DNA from 2 places in the Burkholderia sp. JP2-270 genome. Region 2 is predicted to be linked to the other one. Evidence: predicted binding sites of a transcription regulator. Region 2 holds the regulator's gene; the other holds the start of a gene.

Region 1 (14,717 bases), 380 kb from region 2:
TATCAGATTCTGCCGGCGATCACCGTGCCGCAGAACGCGCAGTCGCTGACGATCGGCAAGGACGGCGTCGTGTCGGTCACGCAGCCGGGCTCGGGCAACGCGGTGCAGATCGGCTCGCTGCAGATCGCGACCTTCATCAACCCGGCCGGCCTCGAGGCGAAGGGCGAGAACCTGTTCGCGGAAACGACGTCGTCGGGCGCGCCCAACGTGTCGCAGCCGGGGCTGAACGGCGCGGGCGTGCTCAACCAGGGTTATGTCGAAGCGTCGAACGTGAACGTCGTGCAGGAGCTCGTCAACATGATCCAGACGCAGCGTGCCTACGAGATCAACAGCAAGGCCGTGACGACGTCCGACCAGATGCTGCAGACCGTCACGCAGATGAAGAGCTAACCGGAACACCCCGTCGTCGCCATGAAGCAGGTTCGCCTCCTCCCGTCAGCCACCGTCCGCGCCGCGTGCGCGGTCGCGGTGGCGGCGCTCGCCGGTTGCGCGCAGATTCCGCGCGATCCGATCATCCAGCAGCCGATGACGGCGCAGCCGCCAGCGCCGATGTCGATGCAGGCGCCCGGCTCGATCTACAACCCCGGCTACGCGGGGCGGCCGCTTTTCGAGGATCAGCGGCCGCGCAACGTCGGCGACATCCTGACGATCATGATCGCGGAAAACATCAACGCGACCAAATCGTCGGGCGCGAACACGAACCGGCAGGGCAACACCGATTTCAACGTGCCGACGGCCGGCTTCCTCGGCGGGCTGTTCGCGAAGGCGAACCTGTCGGCGGCCGGCAACAACAAGTTCGCGGCGACGGGCGGCGCGAGCGCGGCGAACACGTTCAACGGCACGATCACGGTGACCGTCACCAACGTGCTGCCGAACGGCAACCTCGTGGTCAGCGGCGAGAAGCAGATGCTGATCAACCAGGGCAACGAATTCGTGCGCTTTTCGGGCGTCGTCAACCCGAACACGATCTCGGGCGCGAACTCCGTCTACTCGACCCAGGTCGCCGACGCGAAGATCGAATATTCGTCGAAGGGCTACATCAACGAAGCCGAGACGATGGGCTGGCTGCAGCGCTTCTTCCTCAACATCGCGCCGTGGTGATGACGATGCAGACGACCCTGTCCAACCGCCCGTCGTCCCGCGCGCAAGCCTTCGTGCGGTTCGCCGTCGCGTTCGTGGCCGCGGCCTGCGTGTTCGGCGCGGCGCCCGCGCACGCGGAACGCCTGAAGGATCTCGCGCAGATCCAGGGCGTGCGCGACAACCCGCTGATCGGCTATGGCCTCGTCGTCGGTCTCGACGGCACGGGCGACCAGACGATGCAGACGCCGTTCACGACACAGACGCTCGCGAACATGCTCGCGAACCTCGGCATCTCGATCAACAACGGCTCGGCCAACGGCGGCCCGTCGTCGCTGAACAACATGCAGCTGAAGAACGTCGCGGCCGTGATGGTGACCGCCACGCTGCCGCCGTTCGCGCGGCCGGGCGAGGCGGTCGACGTGACCGTGTCGTCGCTCGGCAACGCCAAGAGCCTGCGCGGCGGCACGCTGCTGCTCACGCCGCTGAAGGGCGCGGACGGGCAGGTGTACGCGCTCGCGCAGGGCAACATGGCGGTCGGCGGCGCGGGGGCCAGCGCGAACGGCAGCCGCGTGCAGGTGAACCAGCTCGCGGCCGGCCGGATCGTCGGCGGCGCGATCGTCGAGCGTTCGGTGCCGAACGCGATCGCGCAGATGAACGGCGTGCTGCAGCTGCAACTGAACGACATGGACTACGGCACGGCGCAGCGGATCGTGTCCGCGGTCAATTCGAGCTTCGGCCCGGGCACCGCGACGGCGCTCGACGGCCGCACGATCCAGCTCGCGGCGCCGGCCGACTCGGCGCAGCAGGTCGCGTTCATGGCGCGGCTGCAGAACCTCGACGTGAGCCCGGACAAGGCCGCGGCGAAGGTGATCCTGAACGCGCGCACCGGCTCGATCGTGATGAACCAGATGGTCACGCTGCAGAGCTGCGCGGTCGCGCACGGCAACCTGTCGGTCGTCGTCAACACGCAGCCGGTCGTGTCGCAGCCGGGGCCGTTCTCGAACGGGCAGACGGTGGTCGCGCAGCAGTCGCAGATCCAGCTCAAGCAGGACAACGGCGCGCTGAAGATGGTGACGGCCGGCGCGAACCTCGCCGACGTCGTGAAGGCGCTGAACACGCTCGGCGCGACGCCGGCGGACCTGATGTCGATCCTGCAGGCGATGAAGGCGGCCGGCGCGTTGCGCGCGGACCTGGAGATCATCTAAATGGCAGCGAATCTTCCGAACGCGAACGATCTCACGCAGCGCTTCGCGCTCGACGTGCAGGGTTTCGACGCGCTGCGCGCGCAGGCGAAGCAGTCGCCGCAGGCCGGCGCGAAGGCCGTCGCGGGCCAGTTCGACGCGATGTTCACGCAGATGATGCTCAAGAGCATGCGCGACGCGACGCCCGACGGCGGGCTGCTCGATTCGCATACGTCGAAGATGTACACGTCGATGCTCGACCAGCAGCTCGCGCAGCAGATGTCGACGCGCGGGATCGGCGTCGCCGACGCGCTGATGAAGCAGTTGCTGCGCAATGCGGGCGTGGGCGCGGGCAGCGACACGGCGGCCGGCGTCGGCGCGGGCGGCTTGGGCGCGGGCGGTCTCGGCACGGCCGGCAACGAAGGCAGCCTCGCAGCGATGAACGCGATGGCGCGCGCGTACGCGAACGCGGCCGGCAACAACGGCGGGCTCGCCGGCGCGCGCGGCTACTCGGCCGGCAGCGCGCTGACGCCGCCGCTGAAGGGCGCGAGCGGCGCGCCGGACGCCGACGCGTTCGTCGACCGGCTCGCGGCTCCCGCACAGGCGGCCAGCGCGTCGACCGGCATCCCGGCGCGCTTCATCGTCGGCCAGGCGGCGCTCGAATCGGGCTGGGGCAAGCGCGAGATCCGCGCGGCCGACGGCTCGACCAGCTACAACGTGTTCGGCATCAAGGCGAACAAGGGCTGGACGGGCCGCACGGTGTCGGCGCTGACGACCGAGTACGTGAACGGCACGCCGCGCCGCGTGGTCGCGAAATTCCGCGCATACGACTCGTACGAGCACGCGATGACCGATTACGCGAACCTGCTGAAGAACAATCCGCGCTACTCGGGCGTGCTGAGCGCGAGCCGCAGCGTCGAAGGCTTCGCGCACGGGATGCAGAAGGCCGGTTACGCGACCGACCCGAACTACGCGAAAAAGCTGATCTCGATCATGCAGCAGATCGGCTGACGGGCCAGGGCCTGCGCCGCCGATAACAGGCTCCGGCCCATCGTCAGTTACCCTCTCAGGACCGCGCCCGGCAGCCCGCCGCGCGCGGTTTCAACGTTTGCGCGAAAAAAATCGGCAAATCGATCTAAACTTTCGGTCAGCACTGCCGCTAAGTGTGAGAGACCTGCGACCGGGCCCCCGTTCTGGCCCGGTTTTACTGCGCGCCGGGTGCCCCGGGCGCCCATGACAAGAAAGACCGGCTAGCCATGAATATCGAAACGTCGACGGACCCCAGCCTGGATGCAGGCCACTCCGGGCCCGACTATGCCCGCCGCAATCCGCTGGAAATCGGCGTGCAGCTGCGCAACCTCGTGAACCGCGGCGATTTCCTGACCGTCCAGTACCCGGGCGGCCAGCTCGTCACGCGCCTGCTCGAGGTCGACGTCGGCGCGCGGACGTTCACGTTCGACTGGGGTGCGCTGTCCGAGCAGAACGCCGGCATCCTCGGCGCGTCGCACTGCACGTTCGCGGCTTCGCCGGAGGGCGTGCGCGTCGAATTCACCACGGGCACGCCGCGCGAGACGCGCTACGAGGGGCTGCCCGCGTTCGTCGCCGATTTCCCCGAAGTCCTGATGTGCATCCAGCGCCGTGAATATTTCCGGGTCGATGCGCCGATCGTCGATCCGTTCCTGTGCCGCGGCAAGCTGCCGGACGGCGAGAGCTTCCTGTTCGAGGTGCACAACCTGTCGCTCGGCGGCGTGGGGCTGCGCACGGCCGACGAACGCGTCGAGGCGCTCGAGGTCGGCACGCTGCTGCCCGAAGTCGAGCTCGAGCTGACCGGCCACGGCAAGCTGTCGCTCGACCTGCAGCTGGTGTCGCAGCGCTCGACGCAGATGCCGAACGGGTCGCGGCGCTACCAGCTCGGCTTCCGCTACATGTCGCTGCCGGGCAGCGCCGAGAACACGCTGCAGCGGCTGATCACGCAGCTCGAAATGAAGCGCCGCTCGCTCGCGCGGGCCTGACGCGCACGCGGCCGCCGGCCCTGCACGGGCCGCCCGCGCACCGCCGCCGGCCCCGCCGGCCGGACGCTCCGACCAGCGATGCGCACCCGCGCGCCGCGCGTGCATTTTTCTCTCAATTTTTTCGATTCGCGGCCGTTATACCGGGAGTTACGCAACCCGGCGGCCGCAGCGCGGCCGGCTCATCAGGATCGCGCATGTCCAACTCACTCATGAACCTCGGCGTCAGCGGCCTGAATGCCGCGCTCTGGGGCCTCACGACGACCGGCAACAACATCAGCAACGCCGCGACGCCCGGTTATTCGGTCGAGCGGCCCGTCTATGCCGAGGCGAGCGGCCAGTACACGGGCAGCGGTTACATGCCGCAGGGCGTGAACACCGTCACCGTGCAGCGGCAGTACAGCCAGTACCTGAGCGACCAGCAGAACACCGCGCAGACGCAGGGCGGCGCGCTGTCGACGTGGTACACGCTCGTCGCGCAGTTGAACAACTACATCGGCAGCCCGACGGCGGGGATCTCGACCGCGATCACGAGCTACTTCACCGGGCTGCAGAACGTCGCGAACAACGCGTCCGACCCGTCGGTGCGGCAGACCGCGATCAGCAATGCGCAGACGCTGGCCAACCAGATCAACGCGGCCGGCCAGCAGTACGACGCGCTGCGCCAGAGCGTGAACGCGCAGCTCACCAGCACCGTGTCGCAGATCAACACGTACACCGCGCAGATCGCGCAGCTGAACCAGCAGATCTCGGCGGCGAGCAGCCAGGGGCAGCCGCCGAACCAGCTGATGGACCAGCGCGACCTCGCGGTGTCGAACCTGTCGAGCCTCGCCGGCGTGCAGGTCGTGCGCAACGACAGCGGCTACAGCGTGTTTCTCGCGGGCGGCCAGCCGCTCGTCGTCGCCGACAAGGGCTACCAGCTCGCGACCGTCACGTCGCCGTCGGACCCGAGCGAGCTGACCGTCGTGTCGCAGGGGATCGCCGGCGCGAACCCGCAGGGGCCGAACCAGGCACTGCCCGATTCGTCGCTGTCGGGCGGCACGCTCGGCGGCCTGCTCGCGTTCCGCAGCCAGACGCTCGACCCCGCACAGGCCCAGCTCGGCGCGATCGCGACCAGCTTCGCCGCGCAGGTCGACGCGCAGAACGCGCTCGGCATCGATCTGTCGGGCAATCCGGGCGGCAACCTGTTCACGACGCCGTCCCCGACCGTGTACTCGAACCAGGGCAATACCGGCAACGCGTCGCTGTCCGTGTCGTTCGCCAACGCGTCGCAGCCGACGACGAGCGACTACACGCTGTCCTACGACGGCACGAAATACACGCTGACCGACCGCGCGAGCGGCGCGATGGTCGACCAGAAGGCGGGGCCGATGCCGGTCTCGCTCGGCGGGCTGAATTTCTCGTTCGCGTCGGGTTCGATGAACGCCGGCGACAAGTTCACCGTGCTGCCGACGCGCGGCGCGCTGAACGGCTTCGGCCTCGCGACGACCAGCAGCTCGGCGATCGCGGCCGCGTCGCCGGCCGTCACGTCGGCGGCGAGTACCAACACCGGCACGGGCAAGATCACGCTGGGCGGGGTGACCGCGGGCTACCAGGTGCCGACGACCAAGCTGACCTACGACGCGACCGCGAAGACGCTGACGGGCTTCCCGGTCGGCACCACGGTGACGATCGGCACCACGCCGCCGACGACGGTGACCATCAACAACCCGACGGACACCGTGCCGTACGACCCGGCGGCCGGCGCGACGATGACGATGTCGGGGACCGCCGCGGGCGCGCTCAACGGCGTGCGCGTCACGCTGTCCGGCGCGCCGGCGACCGGCGATTCGTTCACGATCGGGCCGTATGCGGGCGGCACCAGCGACGGCTCCAACGCGCTCGCGCTGTCGAAGCTCGTCAATGCGAAGGCGCTCGGCAACGGCACGGCGACGCTCACGGGCGCGTATGCGAGCTACGTGAACGGCATCGGCAACACGACGACCCAGCTGAAATCGTCGAGCGCCGCGCAAACCGCGCTGGTCGGCCAGATCACCCAGGCGCAGCAGTCGGTGTCGGGCGTGAACCAGAACGAGGAAGCGGCGAACCTGATGCAGTACCAGCAGCTTTACCAGGCGAACGCGAAGGTGATCCAGACGGCGGCGACGCTGTTCCAGACCGTGCTCGGCCTGTTCAACTGACCGGATTCGAGGAATACAAGCGATGCGGATTTCCAGCGCCCAGTTCTTCCAGCTGAACGTTTCACAAATGAACGACCAGCAGGCCCAGCTCGCGCAGCTGTATCAGCAGATATCGAGCGGCGTGAGCCTGCAGACGGCGGCCGACAACCCGGTCGGCGCGGCGCAGGCCGTGCAGCTGTCGATGACGTCGGCGACGCTGTCGCAGTACGCGACCAACCAGAACACGGCGCTCGCTTCGCTGCAGGCCGAGGACCAGACGCTGCAGAACGTGAGCAGCGTGCTGACGAGCGCGCAGACGCTGCTCGTGCGCGCCGGCGACGGTTCGCTGTCGAACAGCGACCGCTCGGCGCTCGCGACGCAGTTGCAGGGCTACCGCGACCAGTTGATGACGCTCGGGAACACGAACGACGGCGCGGGCAACTACCTGTTCGCCGGCACGAAGAATTCGGCGGCACCGTTTACGACCACGCCGAGCGGCAGCGTCACCTATGTCGGCGACTCCGGCACGCGCCAGGTGCAGATCGCCGATTCGAGCAGCGTGTCGCAGGGCGACACGGGCTCGGCCGTCTTCATGTCGGTGTCGGCGATCGGCAGCTCGCCGGTGCCGTCGGCCGGCGCGGCCAACACGGGCACCGGCACGATCGGCGCGGTCACGGTGACGAACCCGTCGGTCGCGACGAACGGCCACCAGTTCACGATCCAGTTCGGCGGTACGGCCGCCGCGCCGACCTACACGGTGACCGACAACACGGCCAGCCCGCCGACCACCACGCCGGCACAGGCCTATTCGACGGGCTCGGCGATCTCGCTCGGCGGCGGGATGACGGTGGCGGTGTCGGGTACGCCGGCCGCCGGCGACACGTTCGCGGTCGAGCCCGCGCCGCAGGCGAGCGGCGGCTCCGACGTGTTCTCGACGTTCGATGCGGTGATCTCGGCGCTGAAGACGCCCGTGACGGCCAATGCGGTGGCGGGCGCGGCGCTGACCAACGCGCTGATGACGGGCTCGACCAAGCTCGGCAACACGATGCGCAACGTCACGACGATCCAGGCGTCGGTCGGCGGCCGCGAGCAGGAAGTCAAGGCGATGCAGGCCGTCAACCAGACGGCGGCGCTGCAGACGACCAGCAACCTGTCGGACCTGACCAGCACCAACATGGTGACGACGATCAGTCAGTTCCTGCAGATGCAGAACGCGCTGACGGGCTCGCAGAAGGCTTACGCGCAGCTGCAGAACCTGTCGCTGTTCCAGTACATCAACCCTTGATGCACGGGGCGCCGGCGACGATGTGAGCGCACGCTTGCATCGCCGCCTGCGCCATCCGCCGTCCGCGCGCAACGCACGGGCGGCCGCTGCACCGGGCCGCGCGGCCGCGCACCGGTTCGCGCATGCGGCAAGCCGCATCGCGCGCTCGTCGGCCCCGCGTGTGAGTCCGCTTGCCAGCCCGATTCCCGCTCCGTAAACTCGCGCCAGATTCCAGACCGGCGCGCCCTCCGCAGCCGGCGACAGACCGACAGGAGCGCTTTCCCCATGTCCGATTCCTACTTCCCGCGCTGGCGGGTGCAATCGACCGGCGCGGCGTCGCGCGTGGTCGGCCCCGACGAGCGCCTGCCGTGGCCGCAGATGGTCGCGATGGGCGTGCAGCACGTCGTCGCGATGTTCGGCTCGACCGTGCTCGCGCCGCTGTTGATGGGCTTCGACCCGAACCTGTGCATCTTCATGTCGGGCATCGGCACGCTGCTGTTCTTTGCGCTGGTCGGCGGCCGCGTGCCGAGCTACCTCGGCTCGAGCTTCGCGTTCATCGGCCTCGTGATCGCGGTGACGGGCTACGGCGGCAGCGGCCCGAACCCGAACATCCCGGTCGCGCTCGGCGGGATCGTCGCGTGCGGCGTCGTGTATGTCGCGCTCGGCGTGCTGGTGCAGGCGATCGGCACGCGCTGGATCGAGACGCTGATGCCGCCCGTCGTCACCGGTGCGGTCGTCGCGGTGATCGGGCTGAACCTCGCGCCGATCGCGGTCAAGGGCGTATCGGCATCGACCTTCGACTCGGTGATGGCGCTCGTCACGGTGCTCTGCGTCGGCGGCGTCGCGGTGTTCGCGCGCGGGATGATGCAGCGCCTGCTGATCCTCGTCGGGCTTGCAATCGCGTACGCGATCTACGCGATCGCGACCAACGGGATGGGCCTCGGCAAGCCGATCGACTTCGCGATCGTCGCGCATGCCGCGTGGTTCGGCGTGCCGGTGTTCCGGACGCCGGTGTTCGACCCGCACGCGATGCTGATGCTCGCGCCGGTCGCGGTGATCCTCGTCGCCGAGAACCTCGGCCATATCAAGGCCGTCAGCGCGATGACGGGGCGCAACCTCGACCGCTACGTCGGCCGCGCATTCATCGGCGACGGCCTTGCGACGATCGTGTCGGGCAGCGTCGGCGGCACGGGCGTCACGACCTACGCGGAGAACATCGGCGTGATGGCCGTCACGCGGATCTACTCGACGCTGGTCTTCGCGGTCGCCGCGCTGATCGCGATCGGGCTCGGGTTCTCGCCGAAATTCGGCGCGGTGATCCAGACGATTCCGGGCCCGGTGCTCGGCGGCGTGTCGATCGTCGTGTTCGGGCTGATCGCGGTGACGGGTGCGCGGATCTGGGGCGTCAACAAGGTCGACTTCTCCGACAACCGCAACCTGATCGTCGCGGCCGTCACGCTGGTGCTCGGCGCGGGCGACTTCTCGCTGAAGTTCGGCGGCTTCGCGCTCGGCGGGATCGGCACCGCGACGTTCGGCGCGATCATCCTGTACGCGATCCTGCGCAAGGAAAAGGAGCCGGGCCCGGTGCTGTGAGCCGCCGCGCGGATCATGGCCGCCGGCCCCGGCGAGCGTCGGGCGTCACGGGTTGTTGACGTTCGGCACGCTCGGGTTGCCGACGCTCGTGTCCTTGTTCGCGATCACGAACTGGGCGGGACTGGTCGCCTTGTATGTGCCGGCCGGACCGGCGCGGCGCCTGGGGCTCGGGAGGCCTGGCTTCGGCGCCGCGGGGCGTACGACGTCCCGCAGCCGCAGCCGCAGCCGTCGCCGCCCGCGCGCATGCGCCCGGCAGGAGTTTCCCTGGGTTCGCCTATCGAATCGAGGCGTCGCGGCGTCGGGTGACGGTGCGGACCGTGTCGGCGCATCGGATCTCGACGGTGCGAAGTCGCGCCGTCGGCATCAGCGGATGCGTGACAGGAGCAGTGAAAGGAGCGGTGATGCGAGACAGCAGCCGTGTGACGGCCGAAATGATTTTCGACATGATTTCCCCGACTTCATGATTGTTTGTCGCCTGCATCGAGCCGCTCGGCCGTGCAGTCGCTTTTGTCTGCACGGCTGCATGAGCAAGCAGCGGGCCAGCGCGCGGATTGCCGCGCGGACAGGGGCTGAGCGGTCGCTGCCTGCAGCCGTGCAACGGGTCGGAGGCGGCAATGTTTCAGGCGTGAAACCTGCGGCGGCGGAGCCGGTCGGCGGTGCGCCGGGCCTGGTGCGGAACGGCCGGACCGACGGGGGATCGTTGGTGCGGCGCGACGGCGATTCCGCAGGAGAAACGGACGCGCCGCATGCGGAACGGTTTCAGTCTTGCAACGCGTGCGGGGAGGGGCGGCGGCGCATCGCTGCCGTTTCGATCAGGCGTCGGGTGCGCGGCGCGTCATGCGTTCACATTCGACTGCGCTTCCAGCCACGCGCAGAACTGCGCGACGAGCGGATCGTCGGCCGGCGCGCGCGGCGTGATCCACCAGTAGCTGCGCGTCGCGATGCGCGGCCCGGGCAGCGGCATCACGAGCCGGCCGCTCGCGAGCTCGTCGTCGATCAGCGGCAGCGGGCCGAGCGCGACGCCGAGCCCGTCGACGGCCGCCTGCAGCGCCAGGTAGAAGTGGTCGAACGACTGCCGCTTGCGCGCCTTCATCGCGACGCCGGCCGCCGCGAACCAGTCGCGCCAGCCTTCCGGCCGCGTATCCGAATGCAGCAGCACGTGCCGTGCGAGGTCGTCCGCGCGCGCGATCGGCGCGCGTTTGAGCAGCGCCGGGCTGCAGACCGGGATCACGCTTTCGTCGAGGAAGTGGCCGCTCGTCCAGTTCGGCCAGTGGCCGGGGCCGCGGCGGATCGCGATATCGAAGCCGTCGAGCGCGTCGAGCGGCGCGTTCGACGTCGACAGTTTCAGTTCGGCGTTCGGCACGTCGCGCTGGAACCGCGACAGGCGCGGCAGCAGCCATTTCATCGCGAAGGTCGGCAGCGCATTGATGCGCAGCACGCGCGCAGCACCCGTGTTGCGCAACTGCTCGCTCGCGTGCGCGATGCTGTCGAACGCCGCGCGCACGGTGTCCAGGTAACGGCGGCCTTCGTCGGTGAGCTTCACGCGCTTGCCGTAGCGGTGGAACACCGGCTTGCCGAGCCACGCCTCGAACGCGGCGATCTGCCGGCTGATGGCACCGTGAGTCACATGCAGCTCGTCGCCGGCGGCGCTGAAGCTTTCATGTCGTGCCGCAGCTTCAAAGGCCCGAAGCGCGGAAAAGGGTGGGAGATCACGTGCCATGCTTGTGATTCTAGATCACAAGGGCACGCCGATAAAATCGTTTTGCGGGGATCCTGAACGGCGGTAACCTCGGCTGACCGTTTGATGAGGAGCCCCATGCAATCCGTTTCCCCGCAGCCCGCGTCACCTCGCAGCGTCGGTCTTGCCGAGCTGTTCACCGGCTTCCTGTCGCTCGGCCTCATGTCGTTCGGCGGCGCGCTGCCGTTCGCGCGGCGCACGATCGTCGACGAGCGCAAGTGGCTCTCCGCCGACGAATTCACCGATCTGCTCGGCCTGTGCCAGTTCCTGCCGGGCGGCAACGTGATCAACCTGTCGGTTGCCGTCGGCATGCGCTTTCGCGGCATCGCCGGCGCGTTCGCGGGCATTCTCGGGCTGATCGCGGGCCCGACGCTCGTCGTCGTCGCGCTCGGCGTGCTGTACGCGAAGACGCAGAACGATCCGCACGTGCAGCACCTGTTCGCGGGGCTCGCCGCCGCGGCCGCCGGGCTGCTCGTCGCGATGGCCGTGAAGGTCGCGAAGCCGCTGCGGCACGCGCGCGCGGCGGCCGGCATCGCGGCGCTCGCGTTCGTCGCGATCGCGGTGCTGCGCATTCCGCTGCCGACCACGATGCTCGTGCTGACGCCCGTCAGCGTCTGGCTCGCGTCGCGGCGCCGCGATGCGGGCATGCCGCAGCCGGCGCAGGCTCCGGTGCGCGATACGCAGCCGGGAGGCCGGCCATGAACGACACGCTGGTCGCGATCGCGACGATCTTCAGCCAGTTGTCGCTGCTCGCGTTCGGCGGCGGCAATACGATCCTGCCGGAGATGCAGCGGCAGGTCGTCGACGTGCATCACTGGATGAGCGCGCACGAGTTCACCGCGCTGTTCGCGCTGGCCCAGGCCGCGCCCGGGCCGAACATGATGATCGTGTCGCTGGTCGGCTGGCACGTCGCCGGCTGGGCCGGGCTGCTCGTCGCGTCGCTCGCGAAGTTCGGGCCGTCGTCAATCGTCACCGTGCTTGCGCTGCATGCATGGGAGCGCTTTCGCGACCGGCCGTGGCGCCGCTACGTGCAGCAGGGGATGATGCCCGTCACGGCCGGGCTCGTCGCGGCGAGCGCGGTCCTGATCTCCGACGCGTCGAACCGCACGGCGATCCAGTGGGGCATTACGGCCGCGTGCGCGGTGCTCGCGTGGCGCACGCGCATCCATCCGCTGTGGCTGCTCGCCGGCGGCGCGCTGATCGGGCTCACGGGTATCGGGCAGTGAGCGAAGGACAAGCCATCTCCCGTCGCGCATACTGGCGCGAATATTCACGGGAGGATCGATGGATCTCGACGGCGCCAGCCGCAATCTCACTGTCGCCGCGTTGCTGACGCTGTCCGGCGGCTACCTCGACGCGTACACGTACGTCGGCCACGGCCACGTGTTCGCGAACACGATGACCGGCAACGTCGCGCTGCTCGGCATCAACCTGTCGGCCGGCGAATGGGCCGCCGCGCTGCATCACGTGCCGCCGCTCGTCGGCTTCGTGATCGCGGTATTCGTCGCGCACCTGCTCGGTCTCGCCGCGCAGCGCGGCTGGATGCGGCACACCGCGTTCGCGAGCCTGATCGTCGAGATCGCGTTTCTCGGCGTCGCCGCGAGCGGCCTCGTCGGCGCGTCGAGCGCGTGGCTGATTCCGGGCATCTCGTTCGTCGCGACGCTGCAGACGCTGTCGTTCACCCATCTCGAGGAACTGTCGTACACGTCGGTGATGACGACCGGCAACCTGCGGCGCGCCGCGCAGAAGCTGTTCGTCGGGTTGATCCCGCGCTACGACGTGCTCGCGCTGCACGATTCGGCGCTGCTCGCGACGATCAGCTTCTGCTTCCTGGCCGGCGCGGTGTTTGGCGGCCTCGTGACGCGGCTCGCGCCGGACGTCGCGCTGTGGGGCGCCGTGCTGCTGCTTGCGGGCGCGTTCGCGGAGATCGTACGGCGCGCGTGGCGTCGCGCGGGGAACGGCGGCGATGGTGGTCGCGGCGAAGACGGGGCGGCGCAAACGGCCTGACGGCGCGCATCGCCCGGCAGCCGTTGACGTCGCGTTCCGGATTTACCGCTTCATCGATTCACCGACCCGCCGACCCGCCGACCCGCCGACCCGCCGACCCGCCGACCCGCCGACCGACCCACCGACCCACGGGCACACCCGAACGCGGGCCGGTTGCACCGGCCGCGCCCGCTGCGGGCGTTCGCGACATATTCCGGTTGCATCGACCGCGTCAACCGGCCCGCCGGGATACACCCCTTGCCGCACTGCACCATCGCCGATCCTTACAGCACCGCCGGCACACACCGACACCGTCGAGAACCGTCCCGCCGGCCCACGAGGCAGGCCCGGCACGGAAACGTTGTTCCCGGGCGACAGTCACGCGATTACCGCGCGTTTCAATTTCTTTCAGCGATTGCAGTCGTCATATGATTCAAGCCACATCGCGCGCGCCAAAAACGTGTGCGATCGCCACCCGGCTGCGCACGTGGCCGGCAATGAACGGAGACACCTACAAAAAGGAAAGCTCATGAAGCAGACCACCCGACTCGCAGCCATCGCAGGGGGCGCCGCGCTCGCATTCGCCAGCCAGTACGCGGCCGCACAAAGCTCGGTCACGCTCTGGGGCGTCGCCGACGTCAGCGTCCGGTACCTGACCAACGCGAACGCCAAGAATGACGGACTGCTGTCGATGTCCAACGGCGCGATCACCAACAGCCGCTTCGGCATCTACGGCACCGAAGACCTCGGCAGCGGCCTGAAGGCCGTGTTCAACCTCGAAAGCGGCGTGAACCTGCAGAACGGTGCATTCGCCGACAGCGGCCGCCTGTTCAACCGTGCGGCATACGTCGGCCTGCAGAGCCCGTACGGCACGGTGACCCTCGGCCGCCAGAAGACGCCGCTGTTCGATCTGCTGTCGGATACCTACGATCCGCTGACGGTCGGCAACTACCTCGAAAATGCATGGCTGCCGGTCGCACTCGGCGGCGGCCTGTATGCGGACAACCAGATCAAGTACACGGGCAAGTTCGCGGGCCTGACCGCGAAGGCGATGTACTCGACGGGCACCAACTACGAATCGACCGGTGCCGGCGGCTTCTCGGGCCAGATTCCGGGTTCGCTCGGCAAGGGCAATGCATGGGGCGTGTCGCTGTCGTACGTGATGGGCCCGCTCAGCATCGCGGCCGGCGCGCAGCAGAACAGCGACAACTCGGCGCGCAAGCAGACCATCTACCACGCGAACGTCGTGTACGCGTTCAGCAAGGCGAAGGTCTACGCGGGCTACCTGCGTTCGAAGGACGACACGGGTTTCGTCGACAGCCTGCTCGCGCAGCAGACGATTCCGGTCGCGAAGGGCACGGGCCGGATCGACGACGGTCCGTTCGCGGGCGTGAGCTGGCAGGTCAGCACGCCGCTGACGCTGACGGGCGCGTTCTACTACGACCACATGCGCAATGCGATGACCGCGAACGGCACGCTCGCGAGCGGCAACCGCTACGCGATCGTCGGCATCGCCGAGTACGCGCTGAGCAAGCGCACCGAAATCTACGGCACCGTCGACTTCAACAAGACGAACGGCGCGGCGAACGTCGAGCTGCCGGGCCGCAGCAACCAGACTGGCATCGCGATCGGCCTGCGCAATATCTTCTGACGAACGTCGGAACGCACGCGCCGGCATTCGTCCGGCACGCATCGAAGAGGCTCCGC
Region 2 (14,717 bases):
CATCGAACTGTTCGGCGCGCGCAGCGCGAGCCCGGGCGGCACCGGCGCGGGCAGTGCCGGCGGCGTGCGGGCGGCGAACCCGTACGCCGGGAGCCCGGGCGCCGGAAGCGCGTACGCGGGGAACCTATCGAAAAAGCAGGAGGCATGACCGCAGTGCAGAAGATCAAAGTATTGTGCGTCGACGATTCGGCGCTGATCCGCAGCCTGATGACGGAGATCATCAACAGCCAGCCCGACATGACGGTGTGCGCGACCGCGCCCGATCCGCTCGTCGCGCGCGAGCTCATCAAGCAGCACAACCCCGACGTGCTCACGCTCGACGTCGAAATGCCGCGCATGGACGGGCTCGACTTCCTCGAGAAGCTGATGCGCCTGCGGCCGATGCCGGTCGTGATGGTGTCGTCGCTGACCGAGCGCGGCTCGGAGATCACGCTGCGCGCGCTCGAGCTCGGCGCGGTGGATTTCGTCACGAAGCCGCGCGTCGGGATTCGCGACGGGATGCTCGACTACGCGGAAAAGCTCGCCGACAAGATCCGTGCTGCGTCGCGCGCACGCGTGCGCCAGGCGCCGCAGCCGCAGGCCGCCGCGCGCACGGCGGACAGCCAGCCGGCCGCGCCGATGATCAACAACCCGCTCGTCAGTACCGAGAAGCTGATCATCATCGGCGCGTCGACGGGCGGCACCGAGGCGATCCGCGAAGTGCTGACGCCGCTGCCGCCGGATGCTCCGGCCGTGCTGATCGCGCAGCACATGCCGCCCGGCTTCACGAAATCGTTCGCGCAGCGGCTGAACGGCCTGTGCCGCATCGCGGTGAAGGAAGCCGAGCACGGCGAGCGCGTGCTGCCGGGCCACGCGTACATCGCGCCGGGCCACGCGCACCTGCTGCTCGCGAGAAGCGGCGCGAACTACATCGCGCAACTGTCGGACGAGCCGCCGGTGAACCGTCACCGCCCGTCGGTCGACGTGCTGTTCCGCTCGGCGGCGACGCACGCGGGCAAGAACGCGATCGGCGTGATCCTCACCGGGATGGGCCGTGACGGCGCGGCCGGCCTGCTGGAAATGAAACGCGCGGGCGCTTACACGTTCGCGCAGGATGAAGCGAGCTGTATCGTGTTCGGGATGCCGCGCGAGGCGATCGCGCTCGGCGGTGCCGACGAGGTTGCGCCGCTCGCCGACATGAGCCGCCGCGTGATGGCGCGACTGGCGACGATGGGCGACCGCGTGCAGCGCGTGTGAATGGAATGCCACGGGGCGCGCGCCACGATACGCGTCCCGACGGAAACGAATCTGGAAAGGAACGACGATGGACAAGAGCATGAAAATCCTGGTGGTGGACGATTTCCCGACGATGCGCCGGATCGTCCGCAACCTGCTCAAGGAACTGGGCTACACGAACGTCGACGAGGCCGAGGACGGCGCGGCCGGTCTCGCGCGGCTGCGCGGCGGCGGCTTCGACTTCGTGATCTCGGACTGGAACATGCCGAACCTCGACGGCCTCGCGATGCTGAAGGAAATCCGCGCGGACGCGACGCTCACGCACCTGCCGGTGCTGATGGTCACGGCCGAGTCGAAGAAGGAGAACATCATCGCGGCCGCGCAGGCGGGCGCGAGCGGCTACGTCGTGAAACCGTTCACGGCTGCCACGCTCGACGAGAAGCTGAACAAGATCATCGACAAGATGGCGAAGACCGGGAGCTGACGTGAACGAGCCGATCCATGCGGCGCTCGCCGGCGCGGGGTTCGCCGCTGACAGCCACCCCGAAGGCGCCGATCTCGCGAGCGACCGGATCCTGGCGCGCATCGGCCAGGTCACGCGCGCGCTGCGCGATTCGATGCGCGAGCTCGGGCTCGACAAGCATGTCGAGCGCGCGGCGGAAGCCGTGCCCGACGCGCGCGACCGGCTGCGCTACGTCGCGACGATGACCGAGCAGGCCGCCGTGCGCGTGCTGAACGCGATCGAGATCGCGAAGCCCATGCAGGAGCGCATCCAGAACGAGGCCGAGGCGCTTGACACGCGCTGGGCGCAGTGGTATGCGGCACCGATCGAGCACGCGGAAGTGCGCGAGCTGATGGACGACACGCGCGCGTTCCTGCGCACGCTGCCCGAGTCGACGTCGGCGACCAGCGCGCAGCTGCTCGAGATCATGCTCGCGCAGGATTTCCAGGACCTGACCGGGCAGGTGATCAAGAAGATCATGGACATGGTCTACCTGATCGAGCAGCAGCTCCTTACCGTGCTCGTCGAGAACATCGCGCCCGAGCGGCGCGAGCAGTTCGCGGCCACCGCGGCCGCGCTGGCGGCCGAGCAGATGAGCGCGACCGGCAGCCCCGAGTCGCTGCTGAACGGCCCGCAGATCGCGCCGGAAGGCAAGTCCGACGTGGTCCAGGACCAGGGGCAGGTCGACGACCTGCTCGCGAGCCTGGGCTTCTGATCTTGCTGCAGCGCGTCGGCGCACCCCGTTTCGCGGGGCTGCCCGATGCGCGCGTCACGCCGTTCCCTCCACGTTTTCCCTCGCTCGCCGCGCACGCGCGCACCCTGTTCGGGCTGCGTCGAATTGACACTTCGACACACTCAGCAGGCATACTACGCGTCAGCAGTAACGGAGCGTCATTCGTACGATTTCATATGTTGGCCGGCGGCGCGGGCACGATGGCTGCGCCGCCGGCAACGAAGCCAGTCCCTTGGGGGGGAACGTGAAGCTGAAACGCTTGGGCTGGGCCGTAGCACGCGCGACGGCTGCAATGGGTGTGCTGTGGACCGTCCACGCACACGCGGAACTGGGCGGCGCGCCGATGTCGCCGCCGGCGGACGATCGGGCTGCAACCGTGCGTGCGATGCAGCGCGCGATGCGTTCGGCCGATGGCGTCCAGACGAGCACGGCGGCCTATACCGTCCGCGAGATCACGCTCGGATCGGGCACCGTCATCCACGAATACACGTCGGCCGCCGGCAGCGTGTTCGGCCTCGCATGGCGCGGGCCGACGATGCCGGATCTCGCGTCGCTGCTCGGCAGCTATTTCCCGCAGTACACCGCCGGCGTCCAGGCGGCGCACGCGGCGCGCGGCTGGCGCGCGCCCGTGTCCGTCGACACGAGCGGCCTCGTGATCCGGACGGGCGGCCACATGGGCGCCTTCTCGGGCCAGGCGTGGCTGCCGGCGGCACTGCCTGCCGGCCTCGCCGGCAACGACATCCAGTGACAGCGGGAGAGCGATCTTGAGAATTCCTCGTACATTCAAGCGCTGGCTCGGCGTGCTGGGCCTCGCGGCCGCGACGGCCGTGCTCGTGACGGCATGCGGCGGCGGCGATGACGGCGGCAGTTCCGGCAACAACGGCGGCAGTAACGGCAACGGTTCGAGCGTGTCGGACGGCAATACCGCGAACACGGCCGTCATCACCGTCGGCACCGGCGTCGCGAACGTGATCAACATCCCGACCGTCAACGTGAAGGTCTGCGTGCCGGGCACGTCGAACTGCCAGGTGGTCAACAACGTGCTCGTCGATACCGCGTCCTACGGGCTGCGGCTCGTAGGCAGCGCGGTGTCGGGCGTGCTCGGCAACCTGCCGCAGGTGACGAGCGGCGGCGCGCCGGTCGCCGAGTGCGGCAAGTTCGTGTCGAGCTACACGTGGGGCTCGGTGCGCACGGTCGACCTGTCGATCGGTACCGAACAGGCGAACTCGCTGCCCGTGCAGATCATCGGCGACCTCGGCACGACGAACGTGCCGAGCTCGTGCACGAACGGCGGCGCGTCGGCCAACTCGGCGAGCGCGCTCGGCGCGAACGGGATCCTCGGCATCGGGCCGGCGCCGGTCGACTGCGGCACGACCTGCGCGACGTCGACTTCGTCGAGCAACAACTACTACGCGTGCCCGAACGGCAATGCGAGCTGCGCGGTCGCGCTCGTGCCGGTCGCGCAGCAGGTGGCCAACCCGGTTCATCACTTCGCGACCGATAACAACGGCGTGATCGTGCAGATGCCGAACATCTCGAGCAGCGGGCAGGCCAGCGCGAAGGGCCAGCTGATCTTCGGGATCGGCACGCAGGGCAACAACGGGCTCGGCGCGTCTACCGTCATGACGTCGACCACGACGGGCGACGTCAGCGCGTCGTTCCTCGGCAGCACGGTGACGGCTTTCTTCGATACCGGTTCGAACGCGTATTTCTTCAACGATTCGTCGCAGGCGGTCTGTTCGAGGAACACGCAGTTCTACTGCCCGTCCTCCACGACCACCTATACGGCGACGCTGACCGGCCAGAACAGCGCGAGCGGCACCGTGTCGATGCCCGTCGCGAACGCGGATACGCTGTTCTCGAACGCGTCGACGTTCGCGTTCAACGACATCGCGGGCCCGTTCGGTTCGCCGGGATGGCTCGACATCGGCATGCCGCATTTCTACGGCAAGACGATCTACTTCGGGATGGACAAGCGCTCGAGCGGCGGCGCGGCGCCTTTCGTCGCGTTCTGACGCGGCACGATCGCAGGCAGCAAAGAGGGGGCGAGCGATCGCCCCCTCTTTTTTGTCAGGAGGCCGCGCGCGAACTACGGATCGGATCGCCGCCGTGCGCGCGCGCAGCGCCTACGATGTAAGACCGGCACCGGCACGACATCGAGGAGACAGCGCCATGAGCCCGCGCATACAACGCATCACGCCGTTCCTGTGGTTCGACCGCGACGCCGAGGCGGCCGCCGGTTTCTACGTGTCGGTGTTCGACAACGCGCGCATCGTGCACGTCGCGCGCTACGGCAAGGCCGGCGCGCACGCGTCCGGACAGGCCGAGGGCACGGTGATGACGGTCGCGTTCGAGCTCGACGGGCAGGCGTTCGTCGCGCTGAACGGCGGCCCCGTGTTTCAGATCACGCCGGCCGTGTCGTTCGTCGTCAACTGCCGCGACCAGGACGAGATCGACCGCTACTGGGCGCGGCTGTCCGAAGGCGGCGACGAGCGTGCGCAGCAGTGCGGCTGGTTGCGCGACCGCTTCGGCGTGTCGTGGCAGGTCGTGCCCGTGCAGATGTCCGAGCTGATGACGGGCGATCCGGCACGCGCCGAGCGTGTGATGGCGCAGGTGATGACGATGAAGAAGCTCGATCTCGGCGCGCTGCAGCGGGCGGCGGCCGGTTAGGGCCCAGGCCGGAGGCTGGCGCTTACCGCCGTCGTATGGTCGAGAAAGCGGCGGCCGGGCCCGTACGCGGTGCTTTCGATGCGCGCGGCGGCGGCCGGCGCGACGGCGCGCCCGCCCGCATCGACCGACACCGATTCGATCTCGACGACCGGCACGCACCAGGCCGCGCGAGCGCGTTCCGTTGGTTCGCCATGCGCGTCGAAACAGCGGAACGCGACGCTCGCGGTGACATCCTGTGCGCGCCAGGTTTGCGTCGACCCGTTCCACGCATCTCGCACGACGATCGTGCCGGGATGCGGCGCGCCCGGCGCCTGCGCACCGGGCGGCAGGTCGGGCGTACCCGGCGTGCCCGGCGTGCTGGCGCAGCCGGCGGCGAGCGCGCAGGCGAGCGACAGCAGCGGAGCGAGCGGATGACGGAGCACGGCGCGATGCGAGCGGGATCGGGAATGGCGAAGGGTAGCGCGACTGGCGCGCTCGCGTCATGCCGGTCGGCCGGAAAATCGAATGTCGTACGACTGGATCGATTATCGATCGAGTCGGAATTCATTTGGTTGTAATCAAATGCCGGATTATATTCGGTTGTAGTTTTTGTCGGGTCTTCAAGACTATTAAAATGACGCGGCATGCAAGCCGGTGGCGCCGCATTACGCTATGGCACCCGTTTTCACGCCAGTGCGACGGGGTTTTCGCTTGGCCGGCATGTGAAAAGAGATGGAGCCTGTCGAAATTCGAACATATAATTCCCGCGTTGTTTCCGGGGTCGTCAATATAAAACAGGAGGATAATAAAATGAATTTTTCCGAGGCTGTTCGTTCCGTACTCAATCAATACGCGAAATTCGAAGGCCGTGCGCGTCGTGCCGAATACTGGTATTTCGCGCTGCTGAGCTGCATTCTTTCGGTCGTCGCTCAGGTGATCGGCGCGATCGGCCGCGACGCGGGCCTGATCGCGCTGCTGCTGCTGGGCGCGATCTTCCTGATTTCGCTGGCGCTGATCATTCCGGGCATCGCGGTCAGCGTGCGCCGCCTGCACGATACGGGCCGCTCGGGCTGGTTCCTGCTGCTCGGGCTCATTCCGGTCGTCGGCCCCATCCTGCTGCTCGTGTGGATGTGCTCGCGCGGCACCGCAGGCCCGAACCGCTTCGGCTCGGATCCGATCCCGTCGGTCTGAGCGCCGCCTGCCCCGACGCGCGGCGCCGTCGCGTCGGGGCCTGACTTCCCCGTTTCTCTCCGTTTCTCCGCTTCATCGTTCCCCGCTTCATTCCGCCACCGTCCCGCCCGGGAACCTTGCCGGGAACCGCGCTTCACCGTTGCGCCGATCGCCGTGCTTTTCCGCCGCATCGCACCACGTCGCGCGCCGCTCCGTCCCTCTTCCGGCCTCGTTCGCACCGGCTCGCCCGATTCCCCGAAATACCCCCCTTTCCCGGCTTTGCTCGACCGATCGGCGTTTGACGCCTCCATGAATAATCGGTGTCACTGGAAAGCGGCATTCCGCCGTACCCGACTGGAGGCCCCGTGGCAGACGAGAGCGATCTCGACAAGACCGAAGCCGCCACTCCCAGGCGCCGCGAGAAGGCGCGCGAGGAGGGGCAGGTCGCGCGTTCGCGCGAACTGGCTTCGTTCGCGCTGCTCGCGGCCGGGTTCTACGGCGCGTGGCTGCTCGCGGGCCCGTCGGGTGCGCATCTGCAGGCGATGCTGCGCGGCGCGTTCACGTTCGATCGCGCGACCGCGTTCGACACGAACCGGATGCTGTCGGCGGCCGGCAGCGCGAGCCTCGAAGGCTTCGCCGCGCTGCTGCCGATCCTCGTGCTCACCGGCCTCGCCGCGCTGCTCGCGCCGATGGCGCTCGGCGGCTGGCTGATCTCGCAGAAGACCTTCGAGCTGAAGTTCGACCGCCTGAACCCGATTTCGGGCCTCGGCCGGATCTTCTCGATCCAGGGGCCGATCCAGCTCGGGATGTCGCTCGCGAAGACGCTGGTCGTCGGCGGGATCGGCGGCATCGCGATCTGGCGCAGCAAGGACGAGTTGCTCGGCCTCGCGACGCAGCCGCTCGGCGCGGCGCTGCCCGACGCACTGCATCTCGTCGCCGTGTGCTGCGGCACGACGGTCGCCGGGATGCTGGTGGTCGCCGCGCTCGATGTGCCTTACCAAATCTGGCAGTACAACAAGAAGTTGCGCATGACGAAGGAAGAAGTGAAGCGCGAGCATCGCGAGAACGAAGGCGATCCGCACGTGAAGGGGCGGATCCGCCAGCAGCAGCGCGCGATCGCGCGCCGCCGGATGATGGCGGCCGTGCCGAAGGCCGACGTGGTCGTCACGAACCCGACGCACTTCGCCGTCGCGCTGCAATACACGGACGGCGAGATGCGCGCGCCGAAGGTCGTCGCGAAGGGCGTGAACCTCGTCGCCGCGCGCATCCGCGAACTCGCGGCCGAGCACAACGTGCCGCTGCTCGAGGCGCCGCCGCTCGCGCGTGCGCTGTATCACAACGTCGAACTCGAACGCGAGATTCCCGGCTCGCTGTACTCGGCCGTCGCCGAAGTGCTCGCGTGGGTCTACCAGCTCAAGCGCTTCCGTTCGGAAGGCGGTGCGTTCCCCGCGGTGCCGGTCGATCTCGACGTGCCGGCCGAACTCGACAAGGGCACGTCGGTGCCCGCCGACGATGAACGCGAGGAAGCCGAGGACACGCTCGGCAAGCAAGGCACGCAAGGAGCCTCGTGATGATTAGCCCCCACGCTCACATTCGTTCGCTGCCCCCCAAGGGGCGGCTGCCTCCCTAGGGGCGGCCCGGCGGGAGGCAGCATGAGCACCCCGACCGGCCTGTTCGCGAAGCGCACGAACCCGTTCGCGGGCACCAACCTGCGCGCACTCGCGGGCCCCGTCCTCATCTGCATGATCCTGGGGATGATGATCCTGCCGCTGCCGCCGCTGCTGCTGGATCTGCTGTTCACGTTCAACATCGCGCTGTCGGTGATGGTGCTGCTCGTCAGCATGTATACGATGAAGCCGCTCGACTTCGCGGCGTTCCCGAGCGTGCTGCTGTTCTCGACGCTGTTGCGCCTGTCGCTGAACGTCGCGTCGACGCGCGTCGTGCTGCTCGAGGGCCACACGGGCCCGGACGCGGCCGGCCAGGTGATCGAGGCGTTCGGCCACTTCCTCGTCGGCGGCAATTTCGCGGTCGGCATCGTTGTGTTCGTGATCCTGATGATCATCAACTTCATGGTGATCACGAAGGGTGCGGGGCGGATCGCCGAAGTGTCCGCGCGCTTCACGCTCGACGCGATGCCCGGCAAGCAGATGGCGATCGATGCCGACCTGAACGCCGGCCTCATCAACGAGGAACAGGCGCGCAAGCGCCGCCTGGCCGTGTCGCAGGAAGCCGAGTTCTACGGGTCGATGGACGGCGCGTCGAAGTTCGTGCGCGGCGACGCGATCGCGGGCCTGATCATCATGGCGATCAACGTGATCGGCGGGCTGATCGTCGGGGTGGTCCAGCACGACATGAGCTTCGCGGCGGCCGGCACCAACTACACGCTGCTGACGATCGGCGACGGCCTCGTCGCGCAGATCCCGTCGCTCGTGATCTCGACCGCGGCCGGCGTGATCGTGTCGCGCGTCGCGACCGACGAGGACATCGGCACGCAGATCACCGGGCAGCTGTTCACGAACCCGCGCGTGCTGACGATCACCGGCGTGATCATCGTGATCATGGGGCTGATCCCGGGGATGCCGCACTTCGCGTTCCTCGCGCTCGGCGGCGGCGCGATCTGGCTGGCCCGCACGCAGACGAAGCGCGCGGCGGCCCGCAAGGCGGCCGGCGACGTGACCGACATCGCGCCGCCCGCCGTGCTGCCGTCCGACAGCCACGAGGCGACCTGGGACGACGTGCAGCTGATCGACCCGCTCGGCCTCGAAGTGGGCTACCGGCTGATCCCGCTCGTCGACAAGAACAGCGACGGCGAGCTGCTCAAGCGCATCAAGAGCATCCGCAAGAAATTCGCGCAGGAAATCGGCTTCCTGCCGCCGGTGATCCATATCCGCGACAACCTCGAACTGCGGCCGAACGGGTACCGGATCGCGCTGAAGGGCGTCGAGATCGGCGTCGGCGAAGTGTTCCCTGGCCAGTGGCTCGCGATCAACCCGGGCCAGGTGACCGCCGCGCTGCCGGGCGCCCTGACGCAGGATCCCGCGTTCGGGCTGCCGGCCGTGTGGATCGACGTCGCGCTGCGCGAACAGGCGCAGGTGTACGGCTACACGGTGGTCGACGCGAGCACGGTCGTCGCGACGCACCTGAACCATCTCGTCGTCCAGCACGCGGCCGAACTGCTCGGCCGCCAGGAAGTGCAGGCGCTCGTCGAGCGCACCGGCAAGGACGCGCCGACGCTCGTCGAGGACCTCGTGCCGAAGACGATCTCGCTGACGACGCTGCAGAAGGTGCTGCAGAACCTGCTCGAGGAAGGCGTGCCGATCCGCGACATGCGCACGATCCTCGAGGCCGTGTCCGAACATGCGGGCCGCGGCGACGCGTTCGAGATCACCGCCGCGGTGCGGCTCTCGCTCGGCCGCGCGATCACGCAGCAGTGGTATCCGGGCGCGGGCGAGATGCAGGTGATGGGCCTCGACTCGAATCTGGAGCGTGTGCTGTCGCAGGCGCTCGCCACCGGCGCGAATCCGGGCCTCGAACCCGGCCTCGCGCACAACCTTCTGACCGGCACGCAGCAAGCGATGCTGCGTCAACAGAATCTCGGGCTGCCGCCCGTGCTGCTGGTGCAGCACGCGCTGCGCGCGATGCTCGCGCGTTTCCTGCGCCGCAGCCTGCCGCAATTGAAAGTGCTGTCGTATGCCGAAGTGCCGGACACACGCACGATCAAAGTCGTTAACGTCATCGGGGGTTCCGCTTGAACATTCGCAAATTCACCGGCGCAACGAGCCGCGACGCGCTTCGTCTCGTGCGCGAGGCGCTCGGCGCCGACGCGGTCGTGCTGTCGAACCGCACGCTCGATGACGGCAGCGTCGAAATCGTCGCACTCGCCGATTCGGACCTGGCCGCGGTAACGCCGCCGGCCGCCGCACGGCCGCGGATCACCGCGCCGCGCGTGCCGGAATCCGTGCCGGCCGCCGCGGTGCCGGGCATCGTGTCGCGCCCGGGCGCCGCGCTCGCGCGCCCGGGCGTCAATCCGTATGCGGCGGGCGCCGGCGGGCTACCGGACGTGTTCTCGTCGGTGTTCGGTGCAAGCGCCGAAGCGGAAGAAACGGACGACGCGGACGAGACGGCGACGCAACCTTCGACGATCGATGCGGACGCCACGGCTGCGGCAGCGCCGTCGACCGCCGCACCGGCCCCCGGACGGCCGGCCCCCGGATGGCCGGCCCCCGCTTCCGAACCCGCGCCGTGGCTCGTCGAGCACGCGAAGCGCCTGACGCAGCAGCGCGACGCGCTGATCGCGCGCACGCAGGCGACGGCTGCCGCGCCGCAAGCGAGCGCACCCGCGCCGCAGCGCGCTGCAAGCGCATCGTCGCCCGACTGGGCACGCGACATCGTGCGCGATGCCGAACGCCGGATGCCGGCCGCTGCTCCGCGCAAGCCCGACACGAGCGCCGCGAACGCCGCGAAAGCGGCCGAGCGCACGCGCCTGTCCGCCGATACCGCCGCCGCGGTGGCCGATGCGGTGAAGTCGCGCGTCGAACGAATCGTCAACGACACGGTGATGCACGAGCTCGGTGAACTGCGCGGGATGATGGAAGAGCAGTTCGACAGCCTGATGTGGCACGACCGCCAGCGTCGCAGCGCCGTGCATGGCGCGCTGACGAAGCACTTGTTCGCGGCCGGCCTGTCCGCGCAGCTCGTGCGGATGCTCGTCGACAACCTGCCGTCCGGCGACGGCGCGCAGACCTTCGAGCAGGCCGCCGAATGGGCGCAGTCGGTGCTCGCGGCGAACCTGCCGGTGCTCGACTGCGAGGACGCGCTGATGGAGCGCGGCGGCGTGTTCGCGCTGATGGGGCCGACGGGCGTCGGCAAGACCACCACCACCGCGAAGCTGGCCGCGCGCTGCGTGATGCGCTTCGGCGCGAGCAAGGTCGCGCTGCTGACCACCGACAGCTACCGGATCGGCGGCCACGAGCAACTGCGCATCTTCGGCAAGATCCTCGGCGTGCCGGTGCACGCGGTGAAGGATGCGGGCGATCTCGCGCTCGCGCTGTCCGAACTGCGCAACAAGCACATCGTGCTGATCGACACGATCGGCATGAGCCAGCGCGACCGCGCGGTGTCCGACCAGATCGCGATGCTGCACGGCGCGAACGCACCGGTGCAGCGCCTGCTGCTGCTCAACGCGACGAGCCACGGCGACACGCTCAACGAAGTCGTGCAGGCGTACCGCAGCGCGGGCGAGCATCCGGACCTGGCCGGCTGCATCCTCACGAAGCTCGACGAGGCGACCCACCTCGGCGGCGTGCTCGACACGGTGATCCGCTACAAGCTGCCGGTCCACTACGTGTCGACCGGCCAGAAGGTGCCGGAAAACCTGTATGTCGCATCGACCAGGTTCCTGCTGAAGAGCGCGTTCTGTGTGCCGCGCGACGGCTCGCCCTTCGTGCCGCAAGACGAAGACATGCCGACGCTGCTCTCCGCACTGACCGCACGTTCCACCGCCGAGCTGCACGAGGTGCGATTTGGATAAACGAATCATCGACCAGGCCGAAGGGCTGCGGCGCCTGCTGGCCGGGCGCGCGTCGCGCATCGTCGCGGTGACGGGCGGGCCGGCGGGCGTCGGCTGCACGTCCACCACCGTGAACCTGGCGGCGGCGCTCGCGTCGCTCGGCAAGGACGTGCTCGTCGTCGACGAGCGCGCGGACGTGCATTCGGCCAGCGCGACGCTCGCGGGCGCGTGGCTGCGCGACGGCGAGCGCACGCGGGTGGCCGCGGGCTTCGGCCTGTGCGCGGCCGCGCGGCTCGCGCGCGCCGGCTACAGCGACACGCAACTGAGCGACTTCATCGACGGCCCGGCCGACATCGTCCTCGTCGACGCACAGCTCGGCGCCGACGGCTCGTTCTCGGCGCTCGCACGCGAAGCGCACGACGTGCTGGTCGTCACGCGGGTCGCCGCGCAGGCGATCACCGAGGCGTACGCGTGCATGAAGCGGCTGCATTTCGCGCACGCGTTCGCGCAGTTCCGCGTGCTGACCAATCACGTCGGCAGCCATGCGGACGCGAAGACGGCCTTCGACAACCTCGCGGGCGTCGCGAGCCGCTACCTGACCGTGTCGATCGCCGACGCGGGCTGCGTGAGCGCCGATCCGCTCGTCGAGCATGCGCGCGAGCTGACGCATCCGGTGGTCGACGCGTTCCCGTCGGCGGCGGCCGCGCGCGACTACCGGCAGATTGCCGCCGACCTGCTGTACTGGCCGATGCGCCCGCGTTCGGGGGCGGACCGCGCCGTCCACGCGGGCGGCAAGCCGTCGTATGAAGCGGGCGCGGCACACGCCGCGTGAGCGCTACCGGAAGGAGAGAGCCATGATGTACAACGCTCAAGGAAAGATGTCCCAGGCCGACGTGCTCGCGCAATATGCGCCGCTCGTGCGCCGCCTCGGGCTGCAGCTCGTCGCGAAGATGCCGGCGAGCGTCGACCTCGACGACCTGATCCAGGCCGGCATGATCGGCCTGATGGACGCGGCCGGCCGCTACAAGGAAGACCAGGGCGCGCAGTTCGAGACCTACGCGACGCAGCGCATCCGCGGCGCGATGCTCGACGAGCTGCGCAGCAACGACTGGCTGCCGCGCAGCCTGCGCAAGACGTCGCGCGAGGTCGAGCACGCGGTGCACCAGGTCGAGCAGCATCTCGGCCGCTCGGCGAGCGAGACCGAGATCGCGCAGCACCTGAACATGCCGCTCGACGAATACCAGGGGATGCTGCAGGACCTGCACGGCAGCCAGCTCATCTACTACGAGGATTTCGACCGCGCGGCCGACGACGAGCCGTTCCTCGACCGCTATCGCGTCGATCACGCCGATCCGCTGTCGGCGCTGCTCGACGAGCACCTGCGCGAGGCGCTCGTCGAGGCGATCGAGCGGCTGCCGGAGCGCGAGAAGCTGCTGATGTCGCTGTACTACGAACGGGGTCTGAATCTGCGCGAGATCGGCGCGGTGCTCGAAGTGAGCGAATCGCGCGTGTGCCAGCTGCACAGCCAGGCCGTCGCGCGCCTGCGCGCGCGGCTGCGCGAACAGGCGTGGGTCGGCGCGGAGTCCTGACCCTTTCCACACGGCAACGCGCGCCGACGCTGCGCGCTTGCGCATTTTGCGCGCCGATTTGCTACAATCCCTCCCGTTTTCCGAGGAGCGTTGCGACGGACCACTCTGCGTCCGCCAGGCTCGGAAGGCTTCACCAAGCAGCCGTGCGGCGCGAGTTTCGCGACCGTCGCGCCGGCCCCGCTTCCTGAACGGCGCTCACGTCACCAATCTAGAACTTTTTTAGAAAGGAGGGCGTGATGAACGCCATTATCGATTCGCAAGCTTCCAAGGATTACGTCGTCGCCGACATGGCGCTGGCCGGCTGGGGCCGCAAGGAACTGAACATCGCCGAGACCGAAATGCCGGGCCTCGTGCAAATCCGCGACGAATACAAGGCGCAGCAGCCGCTGAAGGGCGCGCGCATCGCCGGTTCGCTGCACATGACGATCCAGACGGGCGTGCTGATCGAGACGCTGAAGGCGCTCGGCGCGGACGTCCGCTGGGCCTCGTGCAACATCTTCTCGACGCAGGACCACGCAGCGGCCGCGATCGTCGAATCCGGCACGCCGGTGTTCGCGTTCAAGGGCGAATCGCTCGACGAATACTGGGAGTTCTCGCACCGCATCTTCGAATGGCCGAACGGCGAATTCGCGAACATGATCCTGGACGACGGCGGCGACGCAACGCTGCTGCTGATCCTCGGCGCGAAGGCCGAGAAGGACCGTTCGGTGATCGCGAAGCCGACCAACGAGGAAGAAGTCGCGCTGTACAAGTCGATCGCGAAGCATCTCGACATCGACGCGACCTGGTACTCGAAGCGCCTCGCGCACATCAAGGGCGTGACCGAAGAAACCACGACCGGCGTGCACCGCCTGTACCAGATGGAAAAGGACGGCCGCCTGCCGTTCCCGGCGTTCAACGTGAACGATTCGGTCACGAAGTCGAAGTTCGACAACCTGTACGGCTGCCGCGAGTCGCTCGTCGACGGCATCAAGCGCGCGACCGACGTGATGATCGCGGGCAAGGTCGCGGTCGTCGCCGGCTACGGCGACGTGGGCAAGGGCTGCGCGCAGTCGCTGCGCGGCCTCGGTGCGACCGTGTGGGTCACCGAAATCGATCCGATCTGCGCGCTGCAGGCGGCGATGGAAGGCTACCGCGTCGTGACGATGGAATACGCGGCCGACAAGGCCGACATCTTCGTGACGGCGACCGGCAACTACCACGTGATCAACCACGATCACATGAAGGCGATGCGCCACAACGCGATCGTCTGCAACATCGGCCACTTCGACTCGGAAATCGACGTTGCGTCGACCCGCCAGTACCAGTGGGAAAACATCAAGCCGCAGGTCGACCACATCATCTTCCCGG

The links. Region 2 encodes FliA, which starts transcription of late flagellar genes. Its sites were predicted from a motif close to CTAAAGTTTNNNNNNNNNNNGCCGNTA; they were not measured.
Region 1: a site for FliA is predicted at 4,385-4,411, ahead of flgK (flagellar hook-associated protein FlgK). Genes of this name have one in related genera too.

What each region holds. Positions count from the first base shown of each region.
Region 1 is NZ_CP029824.1:992,244-1,006,960, forward strand. Features, by position in the region: gene flgG (flagellar basal-body rod protein FlgG) at 1-390, shown strand, start outside; gene flgH (flagellar basal body L-ring protein FlgH) at 412-1,101, shown strand; gene DM992_RS04765 (flagellar basal body P-ring protein FlgI) at 1,101-2,285, shown strand; gene flgJ (flagellar assembly peptidoglycan hydrolase FlgJ) at 2,286-3,272, shown strand; gene DM992_RS04780 (flagellar brake protein) at 3,518-4,273, shown strand; gene flgK (flagellar hook-associated protein FlgK) at 4,468-6,450, shown strand; gene flgL (flagellar hook-associated protein FlgL) at 6,473-7,714, shown strand; gene DM992_RS04795 (solute carrier family 23 protein) at 7,979-9,286, shown strand; gene DM992_RS41500 (hypothetical protein) at 9,561-9,767, opposite strand; gene DM992_RS04800 (transcriptional regulator GcvA) at 10,122-11,006, opposite strand; gene DM992_RS04805 (chromate transporter) at 11,103-11,726, shown strand; gene DM992_RS04810 (chromate transporter) at 11,723-12,250, shown strand; gene DM992_RS04815 (YoaK family protein) at 12,309-13,031, shown strand; gene DM992_RS04820 (porin) at 13,540-14,661, shown strand.
Region 2 is NZ_CP029824.1:607,458-622,174, reverse strand. Features, by position in the region: gene cheD (chemoreceptor glutamine deamidase CheD) at 1-148, shown strand, start outside; gene DM992_RS02980 (chemotaxis response regulator protein-glutamate methylesterase) at 145-1,236, shown strand; gene cheY (chemotaxis response regulator CheY) at 1,304-1,699, shown strand; gene cheZ (protein phosphatase CheZ) at 1,701-2,432, shown strand; gene DM992_RS02965 (DUF2844 domain-containing protein) at 2,695-3,198, shown strand; gene DM992_RS02960 (DUF3443 domain-containing protein) at 3,215-4,465, shown strand; gene DM992_RS02955 (VOC family protein) at 4,623-5,120, shown strand; gene DM992_RS02950 (hypothetical protein) at 5,117-5,542, opposite strand; gene DM992_RS02945 (DUF805 domain-containing protein) at 5,910-6,290, shown strand; gene flhB (flagellar biosynthesis protein FlhB) at 6,635-7,840, shown strand; gene flhA (flagellar biosynthesis protein FlhA) at 7,922-10,021, shown strand; gene flhF (flagellar biosynthesis protein FlhF) at 10,018-11,799, shown strand; gene DM992_RS02925 (MinD/ParA family protein) at 11,792-12,610, shown strand; gene DM992_RS02920 (RNA polymerase sigma factor FliA) at 12,633-13,367, shown strand; S-adenosyl-L-homocysteine riboswitch at 13,444-13,571, shown strand; gene ahcY (adenosylhomocysteinase) at 13,604-14,717, shown strand, end outside.